DNA from 4 places in the Hornefia porci genome. Region 2 is predicted to be linked to each of the others. Evidence: riboswitches for the same ligand, from Rfam matches in the RefSeq annotation. Region 2 holds a riboswitch; each other region holds the start of a gene.
The links. Region 2 has a riboswitch for cobalamin ahead of BHK98_RS05065 (fibronectin type III domain-containing protein). Riboswitches for the same ligand answer to the same signal wherever they lie in the genome.
Positions count from the first base shown of each region.

Region 1: it holds a riboswitch for cobalamin, as region 2 does, so the genes downstream of both, BHK98_RS06135 (DUF4430 domain-containing protein) here and BHK98_RS05065 (fibronectin type III domain-containing protein) in region 2, are expected to answer to the same signal.
Region 3: it holds a riboswitch for cobalamin, as region 2 does, so the genes downstream of both, BHK98_RS09745 (sirohydrochlorin cobaltochelatase) here and BHK98_RS05065 (fibronectin type III domain-containing protein) in region 2, are expected to answer to the same signal.
Region 4: it holds a riboswitch for cobalamin, as region 2 does, so the genes downstream of both, BHK98_RS01375 (TroA family protein) here and BHK98_RS05065 (fibronectin type III domain-containing protein) in region 2, are expected to answer to the same signal.

Region 1 is NZ_MJIE01000001.1:1,285,747-1,293,889, forward strand. It holds gene BHK98_RS06120 (AIR synthase family protein) at 1-203, opposite strand, end outside; gene ligA (NAD-dependent DNA ligase LigA) at 196-2,169, opposite strand; gene BHK98_RS06130 (ATP-dependent helicase) at 2,185-4,392, opposite strand; gene BHK98_RS06135 (DUF4430 domain-containing protein) at 4,587-5,456, opposite strand; cobalamin riboswitch at 5,671-5,849, opposite strand; gene BHK98_RS06140 (sugar phosphate isomerase/epimerase family protein) at 5,899-6,666, opposite strand; gene BHK98_RS06145 (ECF transporter S component) at 6,671-7,636, opposite strand; gene BHK98_RS06150 (ABC transporter ATP-binding protein) at 7,615-8,143, opposite strand, start outside.
Region 2 is NZ_MJIE01000001.1:1,062,948-1,071,090, reverse strand. It holds gene BHK98_RS05090 (polysaccharide deacetylase family protein) at 1-767, shown strand, start outside; gene BHK98_RS05085 (polysaccharide deacetylase family protein) at 767-1,603, shown strand; gene argH (argininosuccinate lyase) at 1,658-3,040, shown strand; gene BHK98_RS05075 (NAD(P)-dependent malic enzyme) at 3,110-4,273, shown strand; gene fumC (class II fumarate hydratase) at 4,421-5,788, shown strand; cobalamin riboswitch at 5,830-6,023, shown strand; gene BHK98_RS05065 (fibronectin type III domain-containing protein) at 6,115-7,884, shown strand; gene BHK98_RS05060 (fibronectin type III domain-containing protein) at 7,906-8,143, shown strand, end outside.
Region 3 is NZ_MJIE01000001.1:2,084,884-2,093,026, forward strand. It holds gene BHK98_RS09725 (DUF819 family protein) at 1-267, shown strand, start outside; gene BHK98_RS09730 (DUF819 family protein) at 642-1,883, shown strand; gene BHK98_RS09735 (M15 family metallopeptidase) at 1,902-2,612, shown strand; cobalamin riboswitch at 2,754-2,979, shown strand; gene BHK98_RS09745 (sirohydrochlorin cobaltochelatase) at 3,260-5,368, shown strand; gene BHK98_RS09750 (L,D-transpeptidase) at 5,618-7,075, shown strand; gene BHK98_RS09755 (B12-binding domain-containing radical SAM protein) at 7,069-8,143, opposite strand, start outside.
Region 4 is NZ_MJIE01000001.1:314,765-322,907, forward strand. It holds gene BHK98_RS01370 (TVP38/TMEM64 family protein) at 1-702, shown strand, start outside; cobalamin riboswitch at 1,026-1,281, shown strand; gene BHK98_RS01375 (TroA family protein) at 1,517-4,474, shown strand; gene BHK98_RS01380 (ABC transporter substrate-binding protein) at 4,490-5,653, shown strand; gene BHK98_RS01385 (FecCD family ABC transporter permease) at 5,778-6,845, shown strand; gene BHK98_RS01390 (ABC transporter ATP-binding protein) at 6,847-7,950, shown strand.

The DNA of each region.
Region 1 (8,143 bases), 220 kb from region 2:
ATCGCCAGGCGCCCGATGTTCTTTACGTCCGCGGTAATCGGATCGGTGGACACCACGCATTCATATTCCCCGTAATCGATTACGGCGCAGTCCTCTCCGATTCCGGCCCGGGTTTTCACCTCCGGCCGACGGTATCTGATTTTATCGATTACAATACGCTGCAGAACGTCGCTGTCCAGCTTGCCGATTTTCAGTTCAGCCATTGGTGATCTCTCCTTCCGCGATCCATTTCCGGACCGTATCTTCATTGATAATCGGAACGCCCAGTTCATGAGCCTTCCTGTTTTTCCCTGACGTGGAATTCACATTGTTATTAATCAGCCAGGACGTTTTGCCGCTGACGGAGCCGGCTACCTTCCCGCCGGCCTTCTCGATTTCCGCCTTCAGCGCATCCCGGTTCTCATAATACTCCAGCGAGCCGGTGATCACAAAAGTCATGCCCTGAAAGACCTCGCCCCGGGTTTCCTCTGTTTCATCCAGAACGAGAACCTCCAGCAGATCTTCAAGAATCTTCTTTTTCTCCGGATTCTGAAAAAAGGAGACATAGGCCTGTGCCATGATTTCGCCGACGCCGTCGATGGCCGTCAGTTCCTCTATTGTCATGGACTGGATCTTTTTCCAGTTACTGTGGGCCGCCCGGGCGATCAGTCCGGCGTTCGCTGCACCGATTCCCGGAATTCCGAGGGCGTAGAGAAGCCTCTCCGGCGTGGTTCTTCGAGCCCGCTCCGCGGAGGCCGTCAGATTCTCGAAAGATTTTTCTCCGAAGCCCTCCATCTCCGTTATCTCCGTGCGGTACCGGTCCAGCCGGAAGAGATCCGAGAATTCCCGGACAAGTCCTCTGGAAATCAGCTTCTCCAGCGTGGCTTCGCTGAGCCCCTCAATGTTCATCGCGTTCCGGGACACAAAGTGACTGAAGCTTTTAAGCTGCTTGGCGGGACACTGCGGGTTCGTACAGTACAGAGTGCTGACCCCGCTGTCGCTGCGGATCTCAGTCCGCCCGCCGCATACGGGACAGACCTCCGGAACCGCGATGCTGTCGCTTCCCGTCAGATTTTCAGAGATCTGCGGGATAATCATATTTGCCTTATACACCCTGATCCTGTCCCCGACGCCCAGCTTCAGTTCCCGCATGATGCTGATGTTGTGAACAGAAGCCCGGGAAACCGTGGTCCCCTCCAGCTCGACCGGGTCGAAGACCGCCACCGGATTGATGAGACCTGTGCGCGAGGCGCTCCACTCAATTTCCCGAAGAACCGTTTCCTCCTGCTGATCCTCCCATTTGAAGGCGATGGAATCCCGCGGAAATTTCGCGGTGGTTCCCAGCGACCGCCCGTATTCGATGTCATCATAAATCAGCACCAGACCGTCGGATGGAAAATCGTTGGTCTTAACCTGTTCCTCGAACCGGTCGATGGTTTCCGGAAGGTTCGTCTTATCCACATGACGGTACTCCACCACGTCGAAGCCCTGTGAGGCGAGCCACTCCAGCTGTCCGGACCGGGTCCCGCCAAAATTCACATTTTCCGCCTCCACCAGTGAGAACGCGATGAACCGCACGTTCCGGCTCCGGGTGACAGAGGGATCAAGCTGCCGCACAGAACCGCTGCAGAGATTGCGCGGGTTCTTGTATTTCGCATCCGCATCGCCTATCTGCGAATTGATTCTCCGGAACTCTGAATAGGTGATGATTGCCTCTCCCCGCAGCACCAGTCTTCCGCGGTACGGCACATTCACCGGAACGTTGGCGAAGACGCGGGCGTTTCCTGTGACCACCTCGCCGATTTCCCCGTTTCCGCGGGTCAGCGCCTTGACCAGTTCTCCGTTTTCGTAGGTCAGCACGATGGTCAGTCCGTCCAGCTTCCAGGACAGGAGTCCATGCTGATCTCCCAGCCATTCCGCCAGCTCCTGCCGGCTCTTTGTTTTGTCCAGAGAAAGCATCCTGGACGGATGACGTTCCCGGGGAAGCTCCGACAAAACCTCGTACCCGACGTTCCGGGTCGGACTGTTGGCGAATACAATTCCGGTCTCCCGTTCCAGCTCCCTCAGCTCATCGTAAAGCCGGTCGTATTCGATGTTCGGCATGATTTCAATCCCGTCCTGATAATACGCCTTTGCCGCCCGGTTCAAAATATCGATTTTTTCTCTGATTTCCTGTTTTCTGTCTTTCATTGCTCTGTATGTTCTTCAGATCTTCTTCAGCGGGGCCACGCCCAGCGCAAGCTTCTTGACGCCGGCTCCGTCAAACGCCACCGTAACGATTGTATCTGTAGCCTCCAGCACCATGCCTTCTCCGAATTTTCCGTGGCTCACCCGGTCGCCCGGCGCGAAGCTCTCCGTGTTCTCCATTGCATTCTGCCGCGTGCTGTACCGGGCGTATTTCAGTGCGTCAAAGGGTTTATAAGGCTTCGCGGCGTATCCGTCCCGGCTTCCCGTGGAAACTCCCAGACTGGAATCTCCGGTCTTTCTCTGATAAACCGCGTCTCCTTCAATGAGACGCCGGTCCAGCTCCCGAAGGAACTGTGACTCCCTCGTATATTCCGTTCTCCCGTAGCGGGTGCGTTCCTCAGCGCTGGACAGGAACAGAAGCTCCTTTGCTCTCGTCATGCCAACATAGCAGAGACGCCGCTCCTCCTCCATTCCCGAAGGGTCGTCAAAGGCTTTGTTCCCCGGAAAGAGACCGTCCTCAAGTCCCGGCAGAAAGACCACCGGAAACTCAAGCCCCTTGGCACTGTGCATCGTCATCAGCGTCACCGTGTCCTGATGCTCGTCATAGTTATCCACCTCAGCCGCAAGTGTAAGCTGCTCCATGAACTCCTCGATGGAGGGATTTTCGGTTCCCTTTTCATAATCGTAAATTACCGATTTGAACTCCATCAGGTTCTCAATCCGTCCTTCCGACTCGACGGTGCCGGTCTCCTCCAGTGCGGGAAGATATCCGGTTTTCGTAAGCAGCAGGTCATAGATGTCGGAAACCTTCAGGTTCGTCCGTTCCTGCCGGCAGAGGTTCAGGCAGTCCGTCAGCTCCCGTACCCGGTCATACGCCTTGCCCGGCAGCGTGTCCTGCACCTCAGGATCGCTGAGCGCCTCCAGCAGACTTTTGTTCTTCACAGCGGCGAAGCCCATGACCTTCTCCACGGTTTTGTCGCCCATGCCGCGCTTCGGCTCATTCACGATGCGCCGCATTGACAGGTCATCCTTCGGATTGACCACAAGCCGCATATAGCACATGATGTCCTTGATTTCCTTCCGGTCATAGTAACGCATGCCGGACAAAATGCGGTACGGGATTCCATCCCGGGAAAGAGCGCTCTCAAAAAGCCGTGACTGGGCGTTGGTCCGGTACAGAATCGCGAAATCCGTCAGCGGCCGGCCGGCGCGGTTCATATATCCGATCTGCCGGGCCACATACGCCGCCTCCTCATGGTCATTATTCGCCCTGTAATAGCGAAGCTTCTCGCCGCTGTCACGGTCCGTCCACAGCTTCTTGCTCTTTCGGCCGCGGTTGTTGCGGATTACCGAATACGCCGCGTCCAGAATGTTCCCCTTGCTCCGGTAGTTCTGCTCCAGCTTGATGACCTTCGCCTCCGGAAAATCCGATTCAAAGTCCAGGATGTTCCGGATATCCGCCCCGCGCCACTGGTAAATGCACTGGTCGTCGTCCCCGACCACGCACAGATTGTGGTGCCGGTCCGCCAGCTGGCGGATCAGCCGGTACTGAATATGGTTCGTATCCTGATACTCGTCCACCATGATATACTGAAAACGCTCCTGGTAACGCAGCAGAATCTCCTCATTCCGCTCAAAGAGCTTCACGGTGTTCAGCAGAATATCGTCAAAGTCCATCGCGTTGTTCTGCCTCAGCCGCTTCTGATACTCTCTGTACACCAGGTAAATCGCCTTTGTTTTATAATTATTCTCCATTGTCTCCCGGTACTGCTCCGGATCCACGCCCTTCTCCTTCTGGTCGCTGATCACCGCCAGCAGATACTGCGGCGCGAATTCCCGGTCGCTGATCCCGTTTTCCTTCAGGATGTTTTTCACCAGGGTCTTCTGATCAGTGCCGTCGTAGATGACAAAGTTCGGCTCATACCCCGCTTCCTCCGGATAGACCCGCAGAATGCGAAGGCACATGGCGTGAAAGGTCATGATCCACATGGATCCCGCCCGGTCTCCCGCCAGATCCTCCACTCGCTCCCGCATTTCCCTGGCGGCCTTGTTGGTAAAGGTCACCGCCAGTATGCTGTACGGAGAAATCCCCTCTTCAAGCATATGAGCGATACGGTGGGTCATGGTGCTTGTCTTGCCGGAACCCGCGCCCGCCAGAATCAGCAGCGGTCCCTCCAGCTGACGCACCGCCTCCTGCTGCCTGGAATTCAGATTTTCAAAACTCATTCGTTACTCTCCATTCATTTGTCTGCCTGATGCGTGAACAGACACTTACTATTCTATCACATTTACTCTGTCTTTGCTCTGCCTTTAGCACAAAAAAAGAGCCGGAGCGCCTCCGCGATGCTCCGGCGGCGCTCCTCGCCTCTCTCTTATTCTGTCGATGCATTCTGCCGCCGCTGCGCCTGCGGCGTATTTATCTACTCCTTTGTGTAATTGACGGTGTAGTGCCACTTGATTACATCGCCATTCTTCAGCTTGTATTTGGAGCAGGTGTAATTCGGCGTGACTCCGTTCACGTAGTACAGCCAGCCGCTGTTCTTGCCGCCGTCGAATTCCGCGAGATGACCGATGGAACTGATATACACGCCGTCATAAGCGCCCGCGTCCTTCTTGATGTACGCGATGCCGCGGGATCTGCAGACGGACTTCAGCGCGTCGTAAACGGTTTCACCACTCTTGAACTGATACTTTGTGGCTGACAGAATGACGCCGCTTGAAGGAATATTTTTTTTCTTGGCGGGGTCCTTCAGCCGGGACATATCATTTGCAAGATCCCTGCATTCGATGCTGATGGTCACGGATTTTGCAGCCGAGGCAGCTGCAGACGATGAGCTGCCGTTTTTCTTGGCCGCTTCTGCCTTCTTCTCCTTAACCAGTTTCCGGTAGTTCTCCAGAGCCGCGGTCAGAACCTCTTTGTTCTCCACGATCTCCTTCTGGTCTTTGCTGAGCTTGTCATACGCCTTTTTCGCCTTCTGAATGGCGTCCTTGCTGTCCAGCGTCACCTTGTCCGGATCGCCGATCGCAGCGATCAGCTCGTCCACCTTTTTCACGGCGGCCTTGTCTTTCTTTTCCTTCGAGGACGCTGATTTCTTCTCCGTCGTACCGGAATCGGACGCGGTCTGAGTCTCCGCGGATTCCTGCGCCGCTGTCGCCTTCGCCTTCTCCGCCCGGGCGCTTTTAATGCTCAGACCGAAAACCGCCGAGGTTGCCGCAAGTGCGACAATCACGAGAACAGCGATCGTCCTGATTTTCCTTCTCTTTGCCTTTCTCAACAGTTCATCTTCCATAACTCTTCCCCTTTCTAACATTCCTGCGCTTTCCGATTCTTTCCTGCTACAGCAAACGAGGCAGGGTGACGGGGCCTGCCTCAAAATGAAAAAAGAATGAAAAGCAATTGGGGCTCCCCGTAATCCGCACTATCCTCAGATAGTATAAAGGACTGTGGTTCTGCCCACAGCCCGTATTCGCTGATGCATATGTTTCTACCATCGGTTCACCGCCGATTAGAAACGCTTTCGCGCAGGTCTCCTGGCTTATGGATCATCGCCGGCCGCGCCTTCCCGGTTTCCCAGTGGCATCCTGCGACACAGCTCTCCAACTACAGTGGCGGGACCGCTCAGGCGTTCAACCTGATTCCCTCTTAGCTTCCGTGTGGAAGAACGCGAAACGCATTTTCAATTGCACCTTAATTGTATCGGATATTTCCCCTTTCGTCAAGAGGAAATTCCATCACTGCTTCAGCAGCCAGGCGACGCTCTCGTCGCACTCCCTGCTCTCTATGGTCAGTGTCGCAGAGGGATCGCAGTAATCGTCGATTGCCGCCAGGATTTCCTTCATGTTCAGGCTTCCCGAGGTAAGAGGTCTGTGCTGGTCGCTGCTTCCGTCGTTATTATGAAGATGGAAGTGCCCAAGCCGGGGGCCCATAATCCGGATCCAGTCCGTGACGCTGTACTCAGGCTCTGTCACCACATTGGCGTGACCCACATCAAGACAGAGCTTCACACGCGGATCGTCTATCTGCGATACAATTTCCGTCAGCGACTCCGGCTCTGAATCCAGCACATTCTCAATGTAAAGGGTGAAGTCCTCCGGCTTGTCCTCCATAAATCTGCTCCAGAATTTCACTGACTGCTTCACGTGCCAGACCGGGAAATAAATCAGCGGAATAAATCCGGAATGCACTACCAGACGTTTCAGCCCCAGCCGCCGGCAGCCTTCGTAGGCCTGCTCGAAGCGTTTCATGGCGAGATCCACAAAGAGCGGGTCGATAGACTGCGGACAGAGTTCGGTGAAGGGACCGTGAACAATCGCGCCGCGCTCGTCCGAAACGCCGCATTCCTTCATTTCCTTCTGCATCGCGGCTATCGTCCGGTCGATTTTGTCCTCATCCAGAGTCTGAGAAATGCAGAACTGGTTGAATTCAATGCCGATACCGTATTTTTTTATCACCTTCAGCGCGTCGTCGGAAAACGTCGCCAGAAAAATCTGCCTCTCCATATCGTCACCTGTAAATCCCGTATTTGATCTTGATTCTTTCCAGCTTCCTGATAAACATATCTCCGAAAAAGAAGATGAACACCGCGGCGCCGCCGGCGTGAACCGCATCGTAGGGTGCTCCGGAGATATAGAGAATCCGCAGCGTGTTCAGGCTCACCGGCCGCCCGCCCGGCATGGCGGCTGAGGTCACCATCGCGCAGATATTCATGATTCCGCCGTACACGATGAATGTCACAAAGAAGGTGAACAGAGCCATGGTCAGTCCGTCCACGGAGAGTCGTTTCCGCTGCACCAGCAGACCTCCCAGCAGACCGGCCACCCCGAACGCGTAAAGCCGCCAGCCGAAAAATGTCTGGTCTTTTCCCGGCCAGATCAGATAGCAGATATAGGCCGCCGCCAGCGCAAAGGCGATGCAGAGTACCGGCCCCATCACCATCCGCAGGCTTCGCGAGGCAAGCTCGTCACGGAATCCCCGATCCCGGATCTCCTCGTAGTTTACTTTGTTGAAGGCGAGCCCCGCCAGGAATCCCAACAGCCCCCAGCAGAACATCTGCCACGGCGTCCATGGTCCCTGCCCCATATAAAAGTTGCAGACGAACCGCGCCAGTGCGCCGATCAGGAAACCCGCCTCCGGTCCCAGCGAAATTCCGGAGATGATTATCATGGCCGTCCCCGCCTGAATCGGAACAGTCAGATGAAAGAAGAGGTGAATCACAACAGTCAGAGCTGCCATCATCGCGATCAGGACGATCTCCCGGGCCTTGGGCTTTCGCCGTTCGAACACCATGAAAAACGGAATCATCGTATAGATCACAATCAGGATGCTGCCAACCATATACAGATCCGAGCCCAGCAGGAAGCTTCCTCCCAGCACGGTAACAGGAATTACGCCGAGAATCAGAAATGCGGAAACGGCGGTGCGTTTTCTGGCCGCGGCCTCATACTGAGTCAGATCGAATCCCCGACGCATTTCGCCACCTCCTCCCATGTGACAGCTTCAGGGAAGTAATCCCGCGCCATGCGGTTCGCCGTCGTCGTATAGAAATTGTTTCCCGGAAAGAACTCCTTCGGCGGTCCGGCCGACACGATTCCTCCGTCGAAAAACATAGCGCAGCAGTCGCCGTATTCCGCGCAGAACTCGATGTCATGAGACACCATGAACAAAGTCCTGCCCGCATCGGTCAGCTTCTTCAGAACCTTCGCAAGGGCGATTTTAAAGAAAGGGTCCAGACCCTTGGTGGCCTCGTCCAGAAGAATCACATCCGGATCCACCAGCAGAACCTTCCCAAGCGCCAGTCGCTGCTGCTCACCTCCTGACAGGTCGTAGGGATGTGCCTTCCGGAGATGTTCGATCTCCATGAGCCGGAGCATATCCACAACCTTCTTCACTTTTTCCCCGTCTGTACCTTTTTCGTCATGCAGGGCCTCCAGCAGCTCGTCCTCCACGCAGATCTCTGTGAACAGCGCCTGCGGGTTC
Region 2 (8,143 bases):
GCCTGCCCAACGGCGACAGGTACCTGCGGTCGCTGAGCGTGGGCCGGTACGGACCGAACCGGTGTGTGGACCGCATTATGGCGAAGCTAGAGGAATACGGCGTGCGCGCGACATTCTTTGTGCCGGGGCTCACAGCGGAAAGATATCCCGATCTGATCCGGCGGATCGACGCGCAGGGACATGAGATCGGACACCACGGATACGCCCACGAGCGATTCGCGGGAAGGAGCACGGAGGAGCAGATTGAGATCATCGAAAAGTCGCAGGACATCTTCAGGAAGCTGATCGGCAAAGAAATCACCGGTTTCCGGACGCCCTCCGGCGACTGGGCGGTCGAGACGCCGAAGCTTCTGTATGAGAGAGGCTTCCGCTATTCCAGCTCAATGCGGGGCGACGACCGGCCGTATCGGACCGTTATCGACGGAGAGCCGACAGACTTCATTGAAATTCCCACCAAATGGGAGCTGGACGACTATGTGGCAATGGCCTATAACATGTATCCGGCAGAACCCTGCGGACAGGACAGGATCTCCTGCTACCGGAACGTAGAGGACAATTTCCTCAGAGAATTCGAGGGACATTACCGTTACGGACTCGCGATTTCCTTCATGGGGCATCCCCAGGTTCTGGGATCACCGGGCCGCATCCGGATTCTGGATCATCTGCTCCGGAACATTACGGCAAGAGACGATGTCTGGGTGGCGACCGGAAGCGAAATCGCTGACTGGTACCGCCGGCAGTATCCGATCGGAAAGGAGGCAGAATGATGGAACTGGAAAGACCGGTATGGCCGCGGGGAAATCGCTGTGCCGCGACAGTCACGTTAAACCTGAATGCGGAGCTGTTCTGGCTGGACCTGGATCCGGACTGTGCGGACAAGCCTAAGACGCTGTCCCTCGGCCAGTATGGAATGAATCGGGGCATCGGCAGAATCCTGGACATTCTGGAGCAGCGGAAGCTGCGCGCGACAGCCTTTGTGCCCGGATGGGCGGCGGAGCATTATGCAGATACCCTGCGAAGCATTGCGGCGCGGGGACATGAGATCGGCATCATGGGCAGCCGCGATGAGAATATGGCTTTGTACACAAAGGAAGAGCAGAAGAGTTCCCTGAAAAAGAGCATAGAAGCGGTCAAAAAGATCTGCGGCGTAACGCCGCGGGGGTTTCGGACTCCTCAGGGAGAGCTGACGCTGGAAACGCTGCAGGCGGCAAAAGAGCTCGGTCTCACGTATTCCAGCAATCTCAGCTGTGACGACCGCCCCTGTGAGATCGATCTCGGCGACGGAGAAACCATGACGGAGATTCCTATTCACTGGGTCAACTATGATCTGCCGTATTTCGCCTTCAATTATCATCCGGCGTTCCCTGCGGGTCAGGGACGCATTGCGAATTACACGGGGGTTCTGGACAACTGGATCGATGAATTCGACGGGGCGGCTGAGTACGGACTTTGCTATGTGCTGCAGCTGGATCCGGCCATGATCGGCGCGCCGGGGAGGACGGGTCTTCTGGAGGAGCTGCTGGATCATATGCAGTCAGAGAAGGACGTCTGGTTCGCGACATGCGGTGAAATCGCGGAGTACAGCAAAAAACAGGATGAATGATATTCCCTTTTGTTGTATAATATAAACGAATTTAATTGCAGGAGGTAAACATATATGGCTCTTTGGGGAGGCAGATTTGAAAAGGACATGGATCAGATCGTGAAGGAGTTCAACGCTTCCATCGGGTTTGACCAGAGAATGTATAATGAAGATATCGACGGGAGCATTGCGCATGTGACCATGTTGGCGGCGCAGGGCATCGTCACGGAAGAGGAGAGCAGACAGATTATAGACGGCCTGGAAAAGATCCGGGAAAAGATCCGCAGCGGTGAAATCGTATTCACTGTGGAGGACGAGGATATTCATATGGGCATCGAAAGCCGCCTGATCGAGGAGATCGGCGAGGTGGGCAAGAAACTGCATACTGCCCGCAGCCGCAACGATCAGTGTCAGGTGGACGGGCGGCTGTACCTGAAGGAGCAGATCCGCACCATTGTGGCAGAACTCATCGAGCTGGAGGAGGTCATCCTGCGCAAGGCGGAGCAGTACGCGGAGGCGATTACCGTTGGATTTACCCATATCCAGCACGCTCAGCCCATCACCGTCGGATTCGTGTTTATGGCGTATTTCCAGATGTTCCGTCGGGATATCGAGCGTCTGACGGATACCTATGAAAGAATGGATCTCTGCCCGCTGGGAGCATGCGCTCTCGCCGGCACCACCTTCCCCACAGACCGTGCCAGAACCGCGGAGCTTCTGGGATTCCGTGCGCCGACGGAGAACGCGATGGATTCCGTTAGCGACAGGGACTACGCGATTGAATTTCTCAGCGACGCGTCGATTTCCATGACGCATATTTCCCGCTGGGCAGAGGAGTTTGCATGGTGGAATACCTCGGAATTCTCCTATATCGCCATCGACGACAGCTTCTGCACCGGCTCCAGCATCATGCCGCAGAAGAAGAATCCGGATATGGCGGAGCTGCTCCGGGGCAAGAGCGGCAGAGTATACGGCGATCTGATGCAGATGCTCACCGTGCTCAAGGGAACGCCTCTCGCCTACAACAAAGATTTCCAGGAGGACAAGGAAGGGCTGTTTGACGCTGTGGACACCTGGAAGGCGTGCATCCGGATATTCGCGAAGATGTTGGACAAAACCGAATTCCGCATGGATCAGATTGAAAAACAGCTGTCAAAAGGCTTCCTGAATGCGACTGATGTCGCGGAGCATCTTGCGATGGAGGGAATTCCGTTCCGGGAGGCGCATAATATCGTTGGTCACATGGTCAAGGCGTGCGAGGAACGCGGCTGTCAGCTGGAAGAACTGGACGAGGAATCTCTGCAGGCCATCGATCCGCGTCTGAGCCGGGAGGCGCTGGGCGACATCAGCATTCCGGCGTGTGTCAGCGCCAGAAAATCCTTCGGCGGGACAGCTCCCGATGAGGTTCGCCGCCAGATTCGTGTCGGGAAGAACTGGCTTGAGACATTGAAGGACTGAAAATAATGGAAACAGAGGGCTGTCGTGAAGGCTGCAGCCCTTTTCTTTTTGGACGAAAGGGAATATACTATGGACTATAATGAAATTGCGCTGAAGAAGCATGCGGAATGGAGAGGGAAACTTTCCGTCGAAAGCAAAGCTCCGATAACAAATCGGGATGAGCTGTCGGTCGCTTATACGCCGGGCGTAGCCGCGCCCTGCCTGGAGATAAGTAAGGACGAATCGCTGGCCTATACCTACACGGGAAAGGGCAATACCGTGGCTGTGATTACAGATGGCAGCGCGGTCCTCGGGCTCGGAGACATCGGACCGTCGGCCGGAATGCCGGTCATGGAGGGAAAGTGCGCGCTGTTCAAGACCTTCGCGAATATCGACGCGGTGCCGATCTGCGTGAACAGTAAGGATCCGGATGTGATTGTGGATACGGTGTTCCACATTTCCAAAAGCTTCGGCGGTATCAACCTGGAGGATATCGGTGCTCCGCGCTGTTTTGAGATTGAGCGCAGGCTTATTGAGAAATGTGATATTCCGGTATTTCATGATGACCAGCACGGTACTGCCATCATCACCGCGGCTGCAATTCTGAACGCGCTGAAGGTCACGGGAAAGAAACCGGGAGAGCTGCGGATCGCTTTCAGCGGCGCCGGGGCGGCGGGAATTTCCATCGCAAAGATGTTTCTGCGGTTCGGCTTCGGCGATATCATTCTCTGCGGCAGCAGGGGGACGATCTATGAGGGAGCGCCGTATAACAATCCGGAGCAGGAGGCCATGGCGAGGGTGACCAACAAAGACAACCTGGCGGGTTCTCTCGCGGACGCGATGAAGGGTGCGGATATCTTTATCGGCGTTTCCAGACCCGGCGTCGTGACGCAGGATATGATCCGATCTATGGCGAAGGATCCCATCGTGTTCCCGATGGCCAATCCGGTCCCGGAGATTATGCCTGAACTGGCCAGAGAAGCCGGTGCGGCGGTTGTGGGAACCGGACGCTCAGATTTCGCGAACCAGGTCAATAATGTCATCGCCTTTCCGGGGATCTTCCGCGGCGCGCTTGACTGCCGGGCGACAAAGATTACCGAGGAGATGAAGGAGGCCGCGGCGAGGGCGATCGCGGCCGTAATTCCTGAGGAGGAACTCAGAGCGGATTACGTGCTCCCGGACGGATTCAACCCCCTTGTGGTGGAGCGCGTGGCAGCAGCGGTAAAAGAGGCCTGGGGAAAATACGGAGCATGATGCGAAAACCGGGCGGCAGGCCGGAGCACGAAGGAATCCGCATAAGGCATACGCAGTGCCGCTCGGAGCATGATATGAAAGCCGAACGAAAGCCTGGAGCACGAAGATGAAGGTCGGAGCACGGAACACAAATGAGGAGGGAGACGAATGGAACGGTACAGAATCGAGCACGATACGATGGGCGAGGTAAAAGTCCCCGCGGACAGATACTGGGGCGCTCAGACGGAGCGAAGCTTTGAGAATTTCAAAATCGGGACGCACCGGATGCCGCCGGAGGTGATCCGCGCATTCGCGGTGCTGAAAAAGGCGGCGGCGCAGGCTAACGAAAAGCTCGGAATGCTTGACGCGGAGCGTGCGGAGTTAATCGGCCGTGTATGCGATGAGATTACAGATGGAAAACTGGAGGGGAATTTTCCGCTGGTGATTTTTCAGACAGGAAGCGGAACGCAGTCGAACATGAATGTAAACGAAGTCATCGCCAATCGCGGAAATGAAATCGCCGGGAAAAAGCTCCTTCATCCCAACGACCATGTCAACAAGTCTCAGAGCTCTAACGACACCTTCCCGACCGCGATGCATATCGCGGCGCTCTGCGCCGCAGAGGACCGTCTGCTTCCCGCAGTGGAGTGCCTGACGCAGACCTTCCGGCGACTGGAAACGGAGTACATGGACATCGTCAAGACGGGGCGGACGCATCTGCAGGACGCCACTCCGCTGACGCTGGGTCAGGAGATCAGCGGGTGGAGGTCTATGCTTGAGCACGACGCCGCCATGCTGCGGGACTCTCTGCGCTATCTGCGGGAGCTTGCGCTGGGCGGCACGGCAGTCGGAACGGGTCTGAACGCCCACAAAGATTTTGGAAAGGAGTCGGCTGCCGCCGTCAGCCGGATCACGGGCAGGGATTTTGTTACCGCAGAAAACAAATTTCACTCTCTGACAAGTAAGGACGGACTGGTCTTTGTTCACGGAGCCGTGAAAGCGCTGGCCGCGGATCTCATGAAAATCGCCAACGACGTCCGGTGGCTGGCATCAGGCCCGCGATGCGGAATCGGCGAACTCACGATTCCGGAGAACGAGCCCGGCAGCTCCATCATGCCCGGAAAGGTCAACCCCACGCAGTGTGAAGCGATGACCATGGTCTGCGTTCAGGTCATGGGTCACGACACGACCATCGGGCTGGCGGCGTCGCAGGGGAACTTTCAGCTGAATGTGTTCATGCCGGTGATGATTTACGATTTCCTGGAGTCGGTGAACCTGCTGGCGGACGCCTGCGACTCCTTCCGCAGAAACTGTGCGGAGGGGATTCGCCCGAACAGGGAGCGAATAGATGAAAATCTGCGGAAATCGCTGATGTTGGTCACCGCGCTGAACCCGCATATCGGATATGAAAACGCGGCGAAGATCGCCAAACTGGCGCATAAGGAAGGAACGACGCTGAAGGAAGCGGCCCTCAAGCTGGGGCTGGTGTCTGAGGAGGATTTCGACGCCTGGGTTGACCCGTCGAAGATGGTGTGACATGAAAGTATTTGACTTTTTCTGTGAAGACGGGTACGATAATGGAAGAAGTCAGTTCATGTTCGCCGCGCGGAACGCGGCGCTGAGAGGGAAGCAGGTGAGAAACCTGCGCGGTACCGCCACTGTAAGTGGGAGTCCGGCCCCCGCCCGCACGGGCAGTCACTGGTATTTCCGGGAAGACGGGGTCAGGATGAAGAACACGAGCCAGGAAACCTGCATGAAAGGAATTCTGCGGGAGCGGTATACTCCGACGCAGAATGCACAGCAGTGAAAACGGGCTGCGGCGAAAGCCGCGGTCTTTTGTTTTCTCAGTGAGGAGTGAGTAAATGAAGAAAAAAATATCAATCGGTCTTCTGACCTTTGTCATAGCAGTCGCGATGCTGATGCCGGCCAGTGCGTTTGCGGCGGTTACAACGGCTGAGACGCCGGTCGGAACCTGGAACACCCATCTGAAATGGCGCTTCATTACATCCGGTAAGCCGATGGATTTCACTAACGCGCCGACGCCGCCGGCAGTGGACGGAAATTATGTATACTTCGTCGCGGGAAAGAAGCTGTACAAGCTGGACAAAGACACCGGCAAGGTGCTGGCCGTAAGCACGCTGCCCGGTACGGCGGGCTTTGGTACATCGCCGGTCGCCATCGACAGCAGCCACAACATATATGTCTTTGTGAACGGTTCCTGCGTGGTGAAGTACAGCAGCGACCTTGAGAAGCTCGCAGAGAGCAAGAAATTTGAAGGACAGAACGAGGGACCGCTGAAGATCATCGGAGACCGGATCTACGGCGGAACCTGGAACGACAGTACCGAGGGCGGAACGTACTTCGCACTGAAGCTTTCAGACCTTTCCCTCGCCTGGGAGCAGGGACAGTATGACAAAGAAGGGTACTACTGGGACGGAGCCTGCGAGGTGGGCGATTCTGTGGTCTTCGGAAGCGATGGCGGGAACCTCTACATCGCGTCGAAGACAGGAACAACTGTCACCAGGGTCCTGAATGCCGGAGAGGGCATGACCATCCGTTCCACCCCGGCGTCTGACGGCAGCAGTGTCTATGTTGCCTCCAAGACTGCCACATCCATGTCTTGGGACAGCACAGGGGTCGGCTATCTGACAAAGTATAAGGTTTCAGGAACGAGTCTGACAGAAACCGGAAAGGTCAAAATAGCTCCCTCCGTCAATACGCCGCTTATCAGCGGTGATAACCTCTACATAGGCAGCAACGGCGGGAACATCTACGCGATTGACAAGGATAAGATGGAGATTGTGAAAACAGTGAAGGCTCCCGCAAACGTACAGGGTGAAATGCTGATCTCCACAGGAAACAGCGGAAAGATCTGCATCTACTCCACCTACAACCGGCCGCCGGGCGGAATCTATTACATAGAACTGACTGACGACCTGAGTGTCTCGGCTCAGGGCGAGACCTTTATACCGCCCCTGCAGCAGTATTGCATTTCGCCGGTTGTGAGCGACGCGGACGGGAATTTGTACTACAAAAATGACGCCGGCGACATCATGGCCATCGGCAGCGGCAAGAGCACTTCGGCAGTGACCGGTCTGAAATCCGCGCCGAAGACGACCGAGTCGGTCACGCTGTCCTGGTCGCCGCGGGAGAATGTCAAATCCTATGTCATTTACCAGAGCACAGACAAAAAAACTTACAGGAAGGTGAAGACCGCAAAGAACAGCGCCACATCGGCGGCCGTCGGAAGTCTGAAAACAGGGAAAACCTATTACTTCCGGATTCGCGCGGAGCTGATGGACGGTTCGGTGACGGGCAATTCGTCGACACTCAAGGTGAAGGTCGTGCCGCCGGCGCCGGGTTCATTGAAAGCCAGAGCGGGAAGCAGGAAGATTACCGTGAGCTGGAAAAAGGTGTCTAAAGCCGGCGGTTATCAGGTCGTTCGCGCCACCGGTAAAACCGGAAAGTATAAAACCGTTGCGACCCTGAAGAAATCATCTTCCGTGAAATACACCAACCAGAAGCTTAAGAAAGGAAAGACATATTATTACAAGGTTCGCGCATACCGCACAGTCAGCGGTAAGAAGATATACGGAGCATATTCCGGTATCGTATACAAGAAGGTAAAGTAGTTATCAAGAGGAGGACAAGTTATGAAGAAGTTTTCCAGAGCGCTGATCGCGGTGCTCGCCCTGACAATGGTAATGGCGTTTATGCCGGGAATGGCGTTCGCGGAGGGTACGGCGTCGCAGAAGGCGACGGTTACGTTCAGCGCCGGCATTCCGAATCAGTATGATATGGTAAATGAGAAGGTTACGGCCACCGGCGATCTGGCGGAGAAGTATTTCCCGGAATTGAAAACCGTGGAGGCGGACGGTGTGTCCTACGCTG
Region 3 (8,143 bases), 1.0 Mb from region 2:
CAGTCACCCGTCCTGCTCCTTTACGCGGCGATTATCGTCGGCGTGAATATGCTGTTCTGTTTGGTGGCGGGGAAATTCCTGCATTACGATCTGGAAAGCATTATCCTGGCGTCCAACGCGAACATCGGCGGTCCGACGACGGCGGCGGCCATGGCGGTGAGCAAGGGATGGAAGTCGCTGATCGGCCCATCGATTCTGGTGGGGATTATCGGATACGTTCTCGGCACATATATGGGGCTGCTTGTCTGGGGAATTCTGGAATTTTAGCGGGGAACAAAATCACTGTCCGGATTTTTTCCCGGCGCTGCCCGCAGTTTAATTGTGCCGCACTGATGTCCTTCGCGCGGACTGTCGCCGGCAAGGATGCGCGAAAGCCGGCATCGCAATCACTGATATCCTGTCCGTGCGGAGAAACCCGCGCAGCGTCCCTGATTGAATAAATTCTGACGAAACCGCAAAAAAATCCCAAAGTTATAACTAAAGTTCATTGCATAATCCGTGTAAAAGTCTGATAATACAGATAAAAGCTTGCCGGGTTTTCCGGCACGGGCGCGGATTTCTGCCGCATGCCGCCTCCCGTTTGTGCTCGACTTTTTTCAACCGGGGCGGATGGCGGAGGAGCCGTGCAGAAAGGAGTTATTATGTTAAATTCATTTTTTCAGAGTACGCTCGGAAGACCGTCGCTGATCTCACCGGACGACACATGGGCCCTGCTGTTCGTGCTGGTCGTCAGTGTGGCGCTGGCGATCTATCTGGAGCAGAGGTACACCTGGGCGTCCAAACTTTCCGGCGCGATTATCGCACTGATCTTCGCTCTGGTTTTGTCCAACATCGGGATTCTGCCGACGAACAGCACCCTGTATGACGATATCATCTGGGGCTATGCGGTGCCGCTGGGTATTCCTCTTCTGCTACTGCAGTGCAACATGAAGAAGATCTGGAAGGAGACCGGACGCGTCATGATCGTTTTCCTGATCGGCGCGGTGGGAACCTGCCTGGGCGCACTGCTGGCATATCAGCTGCTGCATGACGCGGTGCCTGAGGCAGCCGGCGTAGCGGCAATGATGACCGGTTCCTATATCGGCGGCGGCGTAAACTTCGCCGCGCTGGCGACGCAGTTCAAGGTGAGCGGCGGAACCATCGGAGCGACGACTGTTGCGGACAATCTGCTGATGGCGCTGTACTTCTTCGTCCTGATTTTGTTCGCGGGACTGAAATTCTTCCGCAGCCACTACACCCATCCGCACATCGACGAGGTGGAGAAGAACGGGCTCGGCGATTCGCAGACACAGGCAGCTGCTTACTGGAGCCGCAAAGACATCTCGCTGAAGGACATCGCTCTGAATCTGGCTTACGCTGTGGTCATCGTGTTCTTCTCGAACCTGATTTCCATGGGCATTGCCAATGTCATCCCGACAGACAACGCGATCCTGAAGATGTGTAATACATTCTTCGGCTCTCAGTACGTCTGGATCACCACGCTGTCCATGATCGTCGCCACCTATGGAGAGACGCAGGTACAAAAGCTGAACGGTTCGCAGGAAATCGGTACCTATTTCATCTACCTGTTCCTGTTCGTCATCGGCGTTCCGGCCTCCATCTATCAGATCATCACACAGACGCCGGCGCTGCTGCTGTTCACTGCGATTATGGTAATCGTCAACATGCTGTTCTGCTTCATCGGCGGCAAGCTGCTGCACTTTGACCTGGAGGACTGCATCCTGGCGTCCAACGCGAACATCGGAGGACCGACCACCGCGGCCGGCATGGCCATTTCCCAGGGCTGGAGTCAGCTGGTCGGACCGATTATGCTGGTCGGAACCTTCGGCTACGTTATCGGTACGTATCTCGGCGTTGTTATCGGCGGAATTCTGGGCGCGTAAAGCTGAGGGGGCGATATTATGGCGAGTTATACTGAAACGCCGATTCCGGTTCTTCCGGATCTGGAGCAATACACAAAGACAGCCTTTATCGACTCTCCGCTGACAGAAGTGAAGGAAAGCGAAAAAATTGACATCCGGATGCAATATCCGGTTCTCGGATTCAAAAACGGGGAGCAGAGATGTTTCCTGCGCAGGGAAGTATATGAAATGCTGCAGAAAGCGGCGGAAAGCCTCCCGGAAGGATACTGCTTCCGGATCTGGGACGCCTGGAGACCCTTTGCACTGCAGGAGGAGCTCTTTGTCTCATACAGCGCCAAAATCATACGGGAGTTTCATCTGGAAAACATGTCGGAGGAGGAACAGCACCGTTTCATCGGCAAATTCGTCGCCAATCCTATTCCGGACAGGACTCTGCCGCCGGCGCACACCACGGGCGGAGCTATCGATCTGACGCTTGTTGGCCCGGACGGGAAAGAGCTGGAGATGGGATGCGGCTTCGACGCCTTCACCGACAAAACCAGGACTGCTTTCTTCGAGACAGAGGAGGCTGCGGGACTGCCGGATGCGGCGCTCATACGAGACAATCGCAGACTGCTCTATCATATCATGCTGGAGGCCGGCTTTACCAACCTGCCTTCCGAATGGTGGCACTTTGAATACGGGGACAAAAACTGGTCCGCCGTTGTCGACAGACCCGCTCTCTACAACGGGATCTTCGAGCTGGACTGAAGCTGATGTAAGCTGAAACCATATACTGATGCGGGCTCCGGGAAATCCGGAATCCGCATCAGTTTTGTTTGCCCAGCATGTGTGTCCGTCGCACCTCTTGACACCTTCAGAAACGGTTGATATAATTTCAGTAGAGAAAATGACAATTGAAATCCGTTCAGTGCCGCAGAATCCTTGTGGTTAAAAGGGAATCAGGTGAGATACCTGAGCGACTCGGTCACTGTAAACAGGAAGTACATCACAATAAGCCATTGGATCCTGAACCGATGAAAGCGGTGAAATCCGCAGAACCGTCGGCGGATCTGAGAAGGCGTGGTGTGCGGTATTACCTGTGAGCCAGGAAACCTGCTGAAGGGAGTGGAATTGGGGAATGACTTCCAGAGAAAGCTTCACCAATATCGCCGGAATGTGGATATGCTCTTCCATTTTTTGGCGTGTCAGGCCTGCTTTCCAAAGCGGGTTTTTCTTTTGCGATCAACAAAGGAAGATCCGGCGGGCCGCAGAGAACATCTCTCTCATTGACAAAAAAGAATTCTGCGAACCCGGGTACAGGAATGAGGCAGGGATTTTGTGGCAGGAAGTTTATGAATCGATCCGTTGATTGCCATTAAAAAAACTATTGGTGTTTTATTTGTGAGGAGGAAAACATGACGAGTAGTTTAAAAAAACTGGCTGTGCTGATTCTGTCTGCACTGATCCTTATCTCCTTCAGCATCATCCTGACGCCTCAGACATATGCGGCTGACGGTGATGAGAACAGTGTGGAGCTGACAGTAAAAGCCGAAGGCATGTTCAAGCCGGATTCTGCGACTCTGGTCAAATCCGGCGGCAAGAAGACGCTGATCATCAGAGACGACAGCACATCTTATGACAAGTACTATGTGGGAAAAGCTTCTGCTGCGCGCCTGTACGGATACGGCAGCGGCGCGGTCAACCCGACTCAGGAGACGATCGACGGCAAAAATTATCAGGTCTTTACTGTGGATGTAACCGGTATTGACCTGAGTAAATCATTTATCATCTCTACCCACTCAAAGAAAAAGCTGACATGGTATGAAAGAACGGTAACAGTCAATGAAAAAGAAAAGATACTTGATACTGTCGCCGGTGACGGAGCCTCGGTTAGTGCGAAGGACGGAGTTGAAAACGCGACACTGAAGGAGACCACAGAGAAGATTGAAACTGAAATGACAGAAGAGCAGGCAAAGGCCTATGTTGACGCCAACGACAGCCCTCTTCTGGTTGCAGGTCTGATCGGGGAAATCTATATCCATCCTAAAAAGACTGCTGAGGAGCAGGCAGCGCAGGCCGTTCTGACAGAGAAGACAGCGAAGATCGCGAAATATGCATATGATAAGCTGTCTGACGAGGACAAGAAAAATGTTCCGGAGATTCCGGACGGGCTCGGCTATGAATACCCGGGAGCAGGCGGAGCCGATTACTTTGTCAGCACCGGAGATGCGAGCAAGGACGATCCGCTGAATACGAAACCGGACAAAAAGAAGGAAATCCTGGTCTGCAGCTTCGGCACCAGCTATACTGACAGCCGTGTTGCCACCATCGGCGGAATCGAAAAAGCTCTGGCAAAGACTTACACCGACTACAGTGTAAGAAGAGCCTTCACATCTCAGGTAATCATCAATCACATCCTGGCCAGGGATGAAGAGAAGATCAACACTGTCAGAGAAGCCATGAACCAGGCTAAGGAGGCAGGCGTCACCAATCTGATTATTCAGCCGACCACATTGATGAACGGTGAAGAATATGACCAGATCAAACGGGATGTTGAACAGAACAAATGGGACGGCGTGACGATCACCTTCGCTGAGCCGCTGCTGGGCATGGCAGGCGATTCCGCAGACACCATCAACGAAGACAAGACCGCGGTCGCCAGAACTGCCGCAGAAGCAGCAGTAAAAGACGACGGAAAAGACGTCAGCGCGCTGACCGGCGACAGCGACACTGCTTACGTGTTCATGGGTCATGGAACCGGACATGCGGCAAATATCACCTACACACAGATGCAGACAGCGATGACCGGCCTCGGCTACAAGAATGCGTTCGTCGGAACCGTTGAAGGGGAAGAACGCAATGATCCTAATAATGCAGTTTCCGCTGTCCTCAAGAAGGTAAAAGACGGTGGATATTCCAGAGTTGTTCTGAGACCTCTGATGGTTGTTGCCGGCGACCACGCTAACAACGATATGAACGGGACCGATGAGGATTCCTGGAGAACCATTTTTGAAAAGGCAGGATTTAAGGTAGAAGGTCAGATCGCCGGCCTGGGTCAGATCGAAAGCGTTCAGAAGCTTTATGTGGCACACACACTGAAGGCTATGAGTGAACAGGTCGACCAGATGAAGAAGGACAGTGATGCAACAAAGGCAGAGCTGGAAAAAGCAAAGGCAGAACTGGCCAGGGCCAAGGCGGAGTATGCTGACTACAAGGCTAAGGTGGAACTCGCAGCGAGCTCAATTTCCGGTGTCAAAGCCAAGGCAGGCAAAGGCAGGAAGATCACGGTTTCCTGGAAGAAGAATTCTAAGGCGGAAGGCTACAAGGTCTATCGCTCCACCAAGAAATCCAAAGGCTTCAAGGCCGTGGCTACCGCGAAATCTGGCAAGACTGTGAAGGTCACTGTCAAGAGCGGACAGAAGAAGGGTAAAACCTATTACTTCAAGGTCAGAGGATATAAGAAGATCGCCGGAAAGACCTGCTACAGCAAATACAGCAAGGTTGTAAAGGTCAAGGCGAAATAAGGATCTGAAGGCCGCATCGCACTAAAGATCCTGAGTAACTGAATAAGGTAAAAGAGCATCTGAGGGAGGCTGGCGCACACGTGTGTAATCGTGGCAGCGCCGGCCTCTTTTAGTACTTTTTTTCTTGCGGCCGGGATAGTAATAGGGTAAACTAAACATACGACGAGTTTATATGAAATGAGCAGAGTATGGTTTCATAAGTCCTGTCCGGACGCTGAAAGCATATGATCAGATAAAGGGATGAAAAGAATGAACGACAGAAGAATCCTCCGAGATCTTTGTATTATGACTGTACTGGGGCTGCTGCTTGGACTGGCCGCCCTCGGCTTTGTGTACCACAGAGACTGTAAGGGAATTTTCCTGCGGAGCACGAGAATCAACGGCGTGAACGTTGCGGGCATGACGGCGGAACAGGCGGAGGATGCTGTAACAAAGAACTATTCGCTGAAGGTTTTGTTCAGGGAAGGAAAAAGGGAAACCCTGAAGGGTACGGCAATAGATTATGAGCTGGAAGAGCCTTCGATTATAAGACACCAGCTGAAAAGACAGTCCTTCGGGGAGTATCTGTCTTCTCTGTATCTGCATGGACAGCATTCCATGACTCTCAGGGGAAACTTCTCCGAAAAAAAGCTGCGCAAGGCTGTGATGAAATGGCCGGAGATGCAGGAAAAGAACATGAAAAAACCGAAGAGCGCCCGGGTATCCTATGAGGACGGGAAATTTTTTGTGGTAAAGCCCGCTAAAGGTACTGTGGTGAACAAGGGCAATGTTCTGGAGGCGGTGGAGGAGGCAGTAAGTGTTTCCATGACCGGTCTGGACATCAGCGGGGGATCCGGGTATTACAAAGATAAAGCGCCTGCCGTCAGTGAGAAACAGCTGAAGGAGGACTGCCGGCAGCTGAGCGGAATGTCCTGGAGCTCTGTGACCTATGAACTGCCGGACGGAAGTAAAAAGGTTCTGGACGCCAACCAGATGAAGGACTGGCTGGTCCGCGGCGAAGACGGACGACTGAAGCGGGATGATGAGGTCTGGGAGCAGAAGCTGACTGCCTTTGTGGCGCGGCTGGCCGATTCGGTCGACACTGTGGACAGCCCGCATAAGTTTAAGACGCATTCCGGAAAGGTGATCCGCCTTCAGGCCCGAGGCTATTACGGCTGGAAAATTGACCGGGAGGGTGAAGCCGCAAGGCTGTCGAAGGATCTGAAAAAGGGAGCGGACGTGGAGAGGAAACCGGTCTACGCCCAGACGGAGGCGGCTCCTTACAGCGATAATTACGGATTTGGAGATACTTATGTAGAGGTGAATCTCAACGCGCAGCACCTCTGGATGTACAAAGACGGAAGGGTTGTGTTCCAGACTGATGTGGTTTCCGGCACCCGCGGAGTCCACGAAACGCCGGCGGGCGCATACTTTCTGCTGACGAAGGCGCGGAATGTCGTTCTGCGCGGACCGGCAAAGACCACAACAGAGAAAAAAGGAAAGAAGACCGTCACGAAAACGTCTTATGAGTGGGAATCTCCGGTGAGCTACTGGATGCCGATTAATTATGAAGGCGTCGGTATGCACGACGCGAACTGGAGAGGCGTCTTTGGCGGCAGCATCTGGACCTATAACGGATCTCACGGCTGTATCAATCTGCCTCCTTCTAAGGCCGCCCGGCTGTTCAGCCTGGTTCAGACCGGAATCCCTGTGGCCGTGTACTACTGAGCATCTGAAATATGCCGCAGCGTATAGTAGTCGGAATGCGGCGCGATATGGGACGCCAGGCGTGCCGCGCCGGTGCCCAGCCGCGTCATCAGGGCGAGACCCCATCGCCGCCGTCCGTATTCTTTTCCGAAAATCCGCCGGATGTCTTTCGCGGATGAAAACGTGTAGAATTTCCTGCACGCTCTGAAAAATTCCTCCTGCAGTTCCCAGGGGGACATTTTGGTCGGCTGAAACACCACATTCATCATATCGAACCGGCTCCAGCTTCCGGGCAGGATGCGGCCCTGCGCCTCATAGTCTCTGTACACCGGCGTTCCGGGAAACGGCGTGAGAATCGCCGGCTGAAGCTGATAAGCGTGAATGGACTCGGCAAATGCGATGCTGCGGTCCATGTCGGACAGACCGTCCTCGTCCAGCCCCAGCACGATGCTTGCGATGACGCGTATCCGATGCCGCTTGCAGGCTTCTCCGGCGCGACAGATCGCCTCGATGTTCTGACCCTTCTGAATGCTGTCCAGCGCCTTCTGATTCAGGGACTCGATTCCGATCAGAACACGCGTCAGATGAGCCTGCGCCAGCAGCTCCAGCAGTTCCTCGTCTTCTGCCATATCCGTCCGCCCGAAGAAAAACGTTTCTCTGAAGGTCAGCCCCTCCGCGATCATGCGGCGGCAGATTTCCTTCGCCCGTTCTTTGTCTGCCGTAAAGTTATCGTCCTCGAAGTTCATGTACCGGAAACCCATTTCTTTGTAGCGGCGTATCTCAGCGAGTACATTGTCCACGCTGCGTTTCCGGTAGGGGTGAAACATTCTTGAGGTGGTACAAAAGCTGCATCGGCAGGGACATCCCCGGGTCGATATGACGTTGGCCGCTGCACAGGGCGTTTTCAGGATGGAATAATCCGGAAAAGGGACCTCGTCAATATTTTCAATCAGGGGACCCCGAACGACGGGTTCAGTAATGCGTCCTTCCACCACATCCAGAATCACTTTTTCTCCTTCACCGGTGATAATCTGATCTGCGTGCTCAAGCGCCTCCTCCGGCATCCAGGTGGGGTGCATCCCGCCCATC
Region 4 (8,143 bases), 750 kb from region 2:
GGGCAGCGGCTGCGCCGCGCTCTGACGATACTTAAATTCGCGGTTCTTATCGCGATTGTCGTCGCCCTGCCGATTTATATCATCATCTGTCAGAGGGATGTGATTTCCAGATTCCGCAGCTACACGGATGTGATCCATTATCTGCGGGGATTCGGCATCAAGAGTGTTCTGATCTATCTTGCGGCGGAAATTCTGCAGATTGTCGTCAGTGTGCTGCCGGGAGAGGTTTTTCAGTTTGCCGCCGGTTCGGTGTTCGGTTTTTTCCCGGGACTTATCCTGACGCTGGCGGGCTGCGCGGCCGGAGAAACCGTTTCCTATTATCTGGCGCGTTTTCTGGGCGAGGACGGACTTGAACTGATTCTCGGAAAGGAGCGAATGGGAAAATATGTAAGCCGCTTCAACAGCGAAAAAGCGTATATCCTGACGTTCCTGATTTACCTGATTCCGGGAATTCCGAAGGATCTGGTATGCTACGCCGCCGGAATCTCTCATATGAAATTCCGTGCCTTTCTGCTGCTCTCACTCGTCGGCAGAATTCCGGCACTGTGCGGCTGTCTGCTGTTCGGCGATATGATGATGAAAGGGAATTACCGGGGAATGATCGTGATCGGCGCTGTCTGCGGCGTGATTCTGCTGCTGTGCTTCATCTTCCGGAAGCGAGTCAACCGGTTTATCGATCAGATTTATGAGAAAATATCGTAAGGGGGATCCAATCAGGAAGATCCAATCCCGGGGCAGGCTCTCATAGTCTTTTCCGGATACTTTATACCGACAAGACAGTTTTGCAGGTTTTGCAGGTTAATAATTAACCCACAAAAACTACAAAATCTTCTTTGTCTGCAAAGGCTTTACCGGAGAGGGGAGAGGCGAGACCCGCGCATACTCACTGCAGAGATTCACCGCCGCCGTAGCAACGCATACGCCGCAGATACCGCCGCGGATGCCGCTCCGCCGCAGAGCAGATAACCGCCCCTCCGCCGGGTAGTCATTGACAGAACGCGGGGCAATTGCTATAATTTATGTAGAATTAAATATGTCGGTACAGTGCCGCGGACGGCAGTCCGCAGTTAAAAGGGAATCGGGTGTGAATCCCGAACGATCCGGTCACTGTAAACAGGGAGTTCTCCCGTACTATGCCATTGGCAGCATACATCCGGCACAGACAGCGTGCGCCGCAATGCTTCGGCGTTCCGGCTGTCACCGTCATTTCGATGCTGCTGAGAAGGCGCGGGGGAACGAAGATCTGCAAGTCAGGAAACCTGCTGTATCAGAATTATCGGCGAAATGCTTCTGGAGAGAGTGTGCCTGTAATAATAACATGATGAAACATTAGATACATCGCATCATTGTTCCGCTGCAACAGATTTTCATGTATTATAACTGAAGTTTTTCATACAAGTACCCGCTTCTTCAGAGAAAAGTGGGTTTTTTGCTGCCCTGAGATATCGCAGTGCTCTGTCCGGAGCTGAACGCCGTGCTGAGCGAGGAAAAAATGATGAGAAGGAGAGAATTTGTTTTGAAAAAGAAAAAGTATTACAAAATCACGTTATCCTTCCTGCTGATCGCTGCGCTCGTTCTGACGCAGCTTGCCGCTGCGTTTGCGGAAGATTCCGCAGGCGCCGGGAGTGCGTCTCCGAAAGCGACGGCGCAGCAGGAGACCGTGGCGAGAGAAAACAAAAAAGCCTCGTCTGCGGAAGACAATCAGGCGGGCCGGTCTGAACAGGAAGGAGTAGCACAGCAGGAAGACCGGAGCACAGCAGCCTCCGATTCCTCAAACGGCTCGTCAGCAGCTTCTTCAGTCGGCTCCGTGCGGCAGCAGGCGAGACAAGGCGAAAGCGGGCAGCAGGGAACATCCGATACATCGGAAAACCTGTCCGGCAGCAGCAAGACGGCTTCCTCCGGAGAAAAGGAGACAGCGCAGAATCAGACTGCGAAAACCGGAGAACCTTCCGCCATCGACAACAGCACGACGCTGGATGACGGCATCTACACGCCGGACGGCGTTTCCTTCACCGGCGGAACCGGAAGAGTGAAAATCACGGTTCCGACGATTAAGGTGACGAACGGGAAGGCGTATGCCGACATTCTGTTCAGCAGCAAATCTTATACGAAGCTTCAGGCCGGCGGAAAGACCTACGAGCCGGAGGCTGACACATCGAACGGGTCTTTGTTCAAAAAAGTTCCGGTCGCTCTCAACAGGGATACAGCGATTGTCGGAACCACCACGGCGATGTCGAAGGTCAACGATATTGATTATTCTATTCACGTGAACAAAAGTGAACCGGTGTCCGATCCGGCCACCCCTGCTGTGGATAACAGAACCGATCTGGCGGACGGCGTCTGGGTACCGGACAGCTTCAGTGTGAGCGGCGGTACGAACAAAGTGACGATTACCTGTCCGAAGGTTACGATTTCCGGCGGAAAGGCTGTTGCGACGATTGTGTTCAGCAGCGATAAATACACACAGCTGAAGGCAAACGGTAAAATTTACAGCGGCGTAACAGATTCCGCGGCAAAGACCTCGACCTTTTCTGTTCCGGTGGCGCTGAACACGGCCAATCCCATCATCGGGAAAACCGTCAGAATGTCTGATCCGCACTGGATCAATTATTCTATCACCATTCGGATGAGCGTGAATTCCGGGAAGTATACGGAGCCTTCCGGCGGACAGGATCCCGACCCGTCGCCATCGGATCCGACAGTACCGACAGAGACGAAAGACCTGAAGGCAGGAACCTGGAAGGTGAAGTCTGACACCGATAACCGCATGTTCTACCTCTATCCGAAAACCGGAACCAAGTACAGTATTCTGACGGTTAAAGGGGAGGGCAGCAAAAAGACCATGACTGCAACCGTCACGCTGACCGGAGAAGGCTACGACTATCTGTACATGGGAACCGCGCTGGATGCGGCGAAGGCGCCGAAAACCCGGTGGATCAAGGCGAAGGTGGTTAACGGATACTACACCTACACGCTGCCGGTTTCCGCTCTGGATAAGAATCTGACGGTTTCCGCTCATTCCAGGAAGCTGAACAGCTGGTTTGAACATACTATTATCTTCTACAGCGGCGGGGCGAAGGCTGTTTCCTCCGGCACCTCGACGACAGCTCCTAAGACAAAGAAAAAGAAAGACAAATACGCCACAAGCGGGAAACAGACAAAATTCAGGAAGAGCACAAAGAAAGACAAGGTATCCAAATATAAAGACGACAGCCAGAAAAGCACAGGTGCGGTCAACAACAGAACCTCACTGAAGGACGGAGTATACACTCCGGATTCCTTCAGCTGGTCAGGAGGCTCCGGCCGTCTCGCCTACATTAAATGCAGAAAAATCACGGTAACGGGCGGAAAAGCCTATGCGACCATCGTGTTCGGAAGCAGCAGCTACGACCGTCTCAAGGCAAACGGAAAGGTTTATTCCAGGAGCGGGGGAGGACTCTCCACTTTTGTGATTCCGGTGAAACTGAACGCCAACAATACCATCATCGGACGCACCACAGCCATGTCCCAGCCTCACTGGGTCCGCTATACAATCTATGTAAAAAAAGCCGTCAGCGCCAGGGCTGCGAAAAAAGCCCGGGCAGAAGCAGAAAAAGCCGCAAAGGACGCCCGGAAGGCCAAACTCTCGCTGAGCAGGTCCGCTCCGAAGATTACCGGGCTGAAATACAGGTCGACGGTGAAAACCAGGTATGCGAAATACTTCCGGATCTTCCGGTATAACCACGGCGTTTCCCTGCTGAGCATAGACGTCAGCAAAAACACCGCGCTGTATGAGGAATACACGAAAAATGCGAAGAAGTCCGCAAAGGAGGACGGTAAAGTGGAGTATGACGAGGACGGAAAACCGGTCGCCCGCTCCCAGCACGAGATTACAGAGGCTCTTTATAAAAACAACGTCGTGAGTTATCTGCTGGTTCCGGAGAAATTCGACGTTCCCGCCGGTCTGGACAAACAGTATATCATCGTCAGGATCCCCGCGGAGAAAAGCTATGTGGCATCGAACTCTGCTTTGTCGTTCCTGGACGCCCTGGACGCGGTCGACGGCATCCGTCTCACCGGCGTAACGCCTGAAAAGGTCACTGCCTCCGGCGTCACGAAAGCGATAAAGAGCAGGCGCATCACCTATGCCGAAACGCCGGAATCGCCCCGGTACAGCACAATCATCCGGAAGAAAACCAGACTGGCCGTTCTGCCGGGGAGCCTGATTCCCGAGGAGATTACGACAAAGGAAACTCTGCTGAACAAGGACAAAATCGCGAAGCAGAAGGAGCAGGCGGAAACGGATCAGAAAAAACTGGAGACTCTGGAATCCCGTTTTACGGCGCTGGATATTCCGGTCATCCTCGACCGGTCCCGGCAGGAGAAGAGTCGTCTGGGACAGAAGGAATGGATCCGGATTTACGGAGAGATTTACGGCAGCGCGAAAAAAGCGCAGAAAATTTTTGAGAAAGAAGTAAAGGCAGAAAAGAAATAAAAAAGGCAGGATGAGATGAGAAACCGATTCAGGAAAGGAATGATCCTTCTTCTGGCGCTGGTGACCGCCACAGTGCTTCTGCTGTCCGGCTGCGGCGCGAAAAACAGCGAATCAGCTTCGGGCACATCGGGCGCTCCGGAGATCAGCGGGCTGACCTACAGCAAGACCATGAAGCTGGATTATGCGAAGGAATTCAACGTTTACTACTACAAAGACGGGTACAGGCTGATTGACATTAAGGACGATGCGAAGTATCTGATCGTGCCCAAGGGAAAGAAGGCTCCGGAAAAGCTGAGCAAAAAGATTAAGGTTCTTCACGAACCGGTGAAAAACATCTATCTCGCGGCGACCGCGTCCATGGCGCTGTTTTCTTCCATGGACGCTCTGGACAATATTTCCATGACCTCGCTGAAGTCGGGAGGCTGGTCCTTCCGGTCAGTACGGGACGCGATGAACGCAGGGAAAATTGTTTACGCCGGAAAATACAGTGAGCCGGATTACGAGCTGCTGCTGGACAAAAAATGCGGTCTGGCCATTGAATCCACGATGATTTATCATACGCCGGACGTAAAAGAAATGATTGAAGATCTGAAAATCCCCGTCATGGTAGACCGGTCCAGTTACGAATCAAACCCCCTGGGGCGCACAGAGTGGATCAAGCTTTACGGCGCGCTGACCGGACATGAGAAACAGGCTGAGGCCTTCTTTGAAAAACAGGAAAAGAAAATTTCCGCTCTGGACGATTTCAGGAATACGGAGAAAACTGTAGCCTTCTTCTATATATCCACGGACGGAAAAGCAGTGGTGCGCAGCAGCAAAGACTACGTTCCCACGATGATCGAGATGGCCGGCGGCCGGTATGTTTTCAGGAAACTGACGGATTCCGACGGAAAAACCTCCGTTCCGATGACCATTGAAAAGTTCTACGATACGGCCGCAGACGCCGATTATATCGTATACAACGGGAGCATCGACAGCACGGTCCGTTCCATGAACGATTTAATCGCGAAGGACCCGATTATGAAAAAGTTCAAAGCGGTGAAAAACGGACAGTGTTACGCCACGGGAGCATCGATGTATCAGCGGACGGATATCGTCGGTGATATGATTCTGGACTTTCATTATCTCGTGACACAAAAGCATCTGTCCGAAATGAAGTTCCTGACAAAACTGAAGTGAGGGCCCTCTGCTCCGCGTCGCATCCCGTGACGCCGGCACAAAGTACACGAACCTCCGATTCGGCCGTGTACGCGAAAAAAGTCAGAGGAAGTACAGGTAGTTTTTGAAGTACAGGTAGTTATTTATGAAAAAAAATATTTCCGAACTCCCGGCAGCCGCCGAAAGCTTTCAGCACGAAAACCTTCGGCGGCGCAGCCGTTATACCATGGTATTCGTACTGCTGTTCGCCGCGTTCTGCGTGATGACTGTGATCAATATCAATTCCGGTAATGTGCATATATCGCTGGATCATATCGTCAGGATACTTTTCACCGGGCAGGGAGATATCAAGGAAACCAATATTATATGGAGAATCCGTCTCCCCAGGATACTTACGGCGGCCATACTGGGCGGCGCTCTTGCGCTGTCCGGATTTCTGCTTCAGACATTCTTCGAGAATCCGATTGCGGGTCCCTATGTTCTGGGGATCTCTTCCGGCGCGAAAATGGTTGTAGCCTTTGTTATGATCGTCGCGCTGAAATATTATTCCACGGTTTCCTCCTACACGATGATTGTGGCGGCCTTTGCCGGCTCTCTGGCGTCGGTGGGCTTTATTCTGCTGGTTGCCCGAAGGATCCAGAATATGGCGGCGCTGCTGGTGGCGGGAATCATGATCGGCTACATCTGTTCCGCTGTCACGGACTTTATTATTACCTTCGCCAGCGACTCGGATATCGCGAATCTTCACGGCTGGTCTCAGGGCAGTTTTTCCGGGATGAGCTGGGAAAGCGTGCGTATCGTCGCTGTCGTGGTGTTTGTCACGTTCGCTCTGACACTGTGCTGCGCCAAGCCCATCAGCGCCTATCAGCTGGGAGAATCCTATGCGCGCAGTATCGGCGTGAATATTCGTGTGTTCAGGATTGTGCTGATCCTTCTCTCCAGCGTGTTCTCGGCAACAGTGACGGCCTTTGCCGGCCCGATTTCCTTTGTCGGCATCGCGGTGCCGTTCCTGATCAAGGGCGCTCTGGGCACGTCCAGGCCTATTGTTGTGATTCCGGGAGCCTTTGTGATGGGCGCGGTATTCTGCATGTTCTGTGATCTCATCGCACGGCTTGCCTTCGCTCCGCTGGAGCTGAACATCAGCACCGTGACATCCGTCTTCGGAGCACCAATTGTCATCTATATGATGGTCAGCAGAAAGAGAGGCAGATGAGATGAACGGGAATTATCTGACACTTGAACAGCTTTCCGTGGGATATCACAGCAAAAGCCTCATTGACGATATCTGTCTGAACGTCCGCAGAGGGGAGATTGTGACGCTCATCGGACCCAACGGCGCCGGAAAATCCACAATTCTGAAGACAATCGCCCGTCAGCTCACCCTGCTGCGCGGTGACGTGGTTATCGACGGGAGCAGTCTGAACGAGATGACTTTCCGGGATCTGTCCACACGTATGGCTGTGGTTCTTACAGACCGTCCGAAGCCGGAGCTTCTGACCTGTCACGATATCGTAGCGACCGGACGGTATCCGTATACCGGGCGTCTGGGAATTCTGACCCATGAGGACGAGGAGAAGGTGGACGAGGCGCTGGAGACGGTTCACGCACGCGAGCTTGGAAACCGTGATTTCAATGCGATCAGTGACGGGCAGAAACAGCGTGTGATGCTCGCCCGGGCAATCTGCCAGGAACCGGAAATCATCCTTCTGGACGAGCCGACATCGTTTCTGGACATCCGTTACAAGCTTGAGCTCCTGAGCGTCCTGCGCCGAATGGCCAAAGAAAAGGGAATCACTATCGTCATGACCCTCCACGAAATCGATCTCGCACAGAAAATCTCGGATCGGATTGTCTGTGTCAGCGGGGAGCACGCAGTCCGGGCCGGAACGCCGGAGGAGATTTTTCATTCGGAGATTATACGGGAGCTTTACGATATCGACAACGGATTCTATGATCCCGTGTTCGGAAGCATCGAGCTGGCAAGGCCGGAGGGAGATACGCCGCAGGTCTTTGTGATATCCTCAGGAGGAACCGGCATCCGGATCTACCGGGAGCTTCAGCAGGAGAATGTTCCCTTCGCCGCAGGCATTCTGTATGAGAACGATATTGATTATCAGCTGGCTTCGCTCCTGGCCTGCAGGGTGATAAGCGAACGTCCGTTTGCGGAGATTTCTTCTGAAACCTATGAGCAGGCAGTGGGGGAGATGGAACAATGTCAGAGAGTAATCTATGCGGGGGTTCCCAGAGGCGGAATCAACGCCCGTCTGTTTGATCTCGTCAGGCTTGCGGCGGACAAAGGAATCCTGGAGGAGGTCTGAACCTCATTCCACATTCCACGGCGGAACTGTATTCTATATCCAAATATATCAAAAACTTAATCTGCAGCAAAATACTGCCGACCGCAGAGGCGCCGAACCGGCGTCTTTTTTGGTGTAACTCTTTTTCCGCCGGTGCAGAAAAAAGCGAAAAAAGAGAAAACAAATGTTCGTTTCACTATTGACAACGAACATG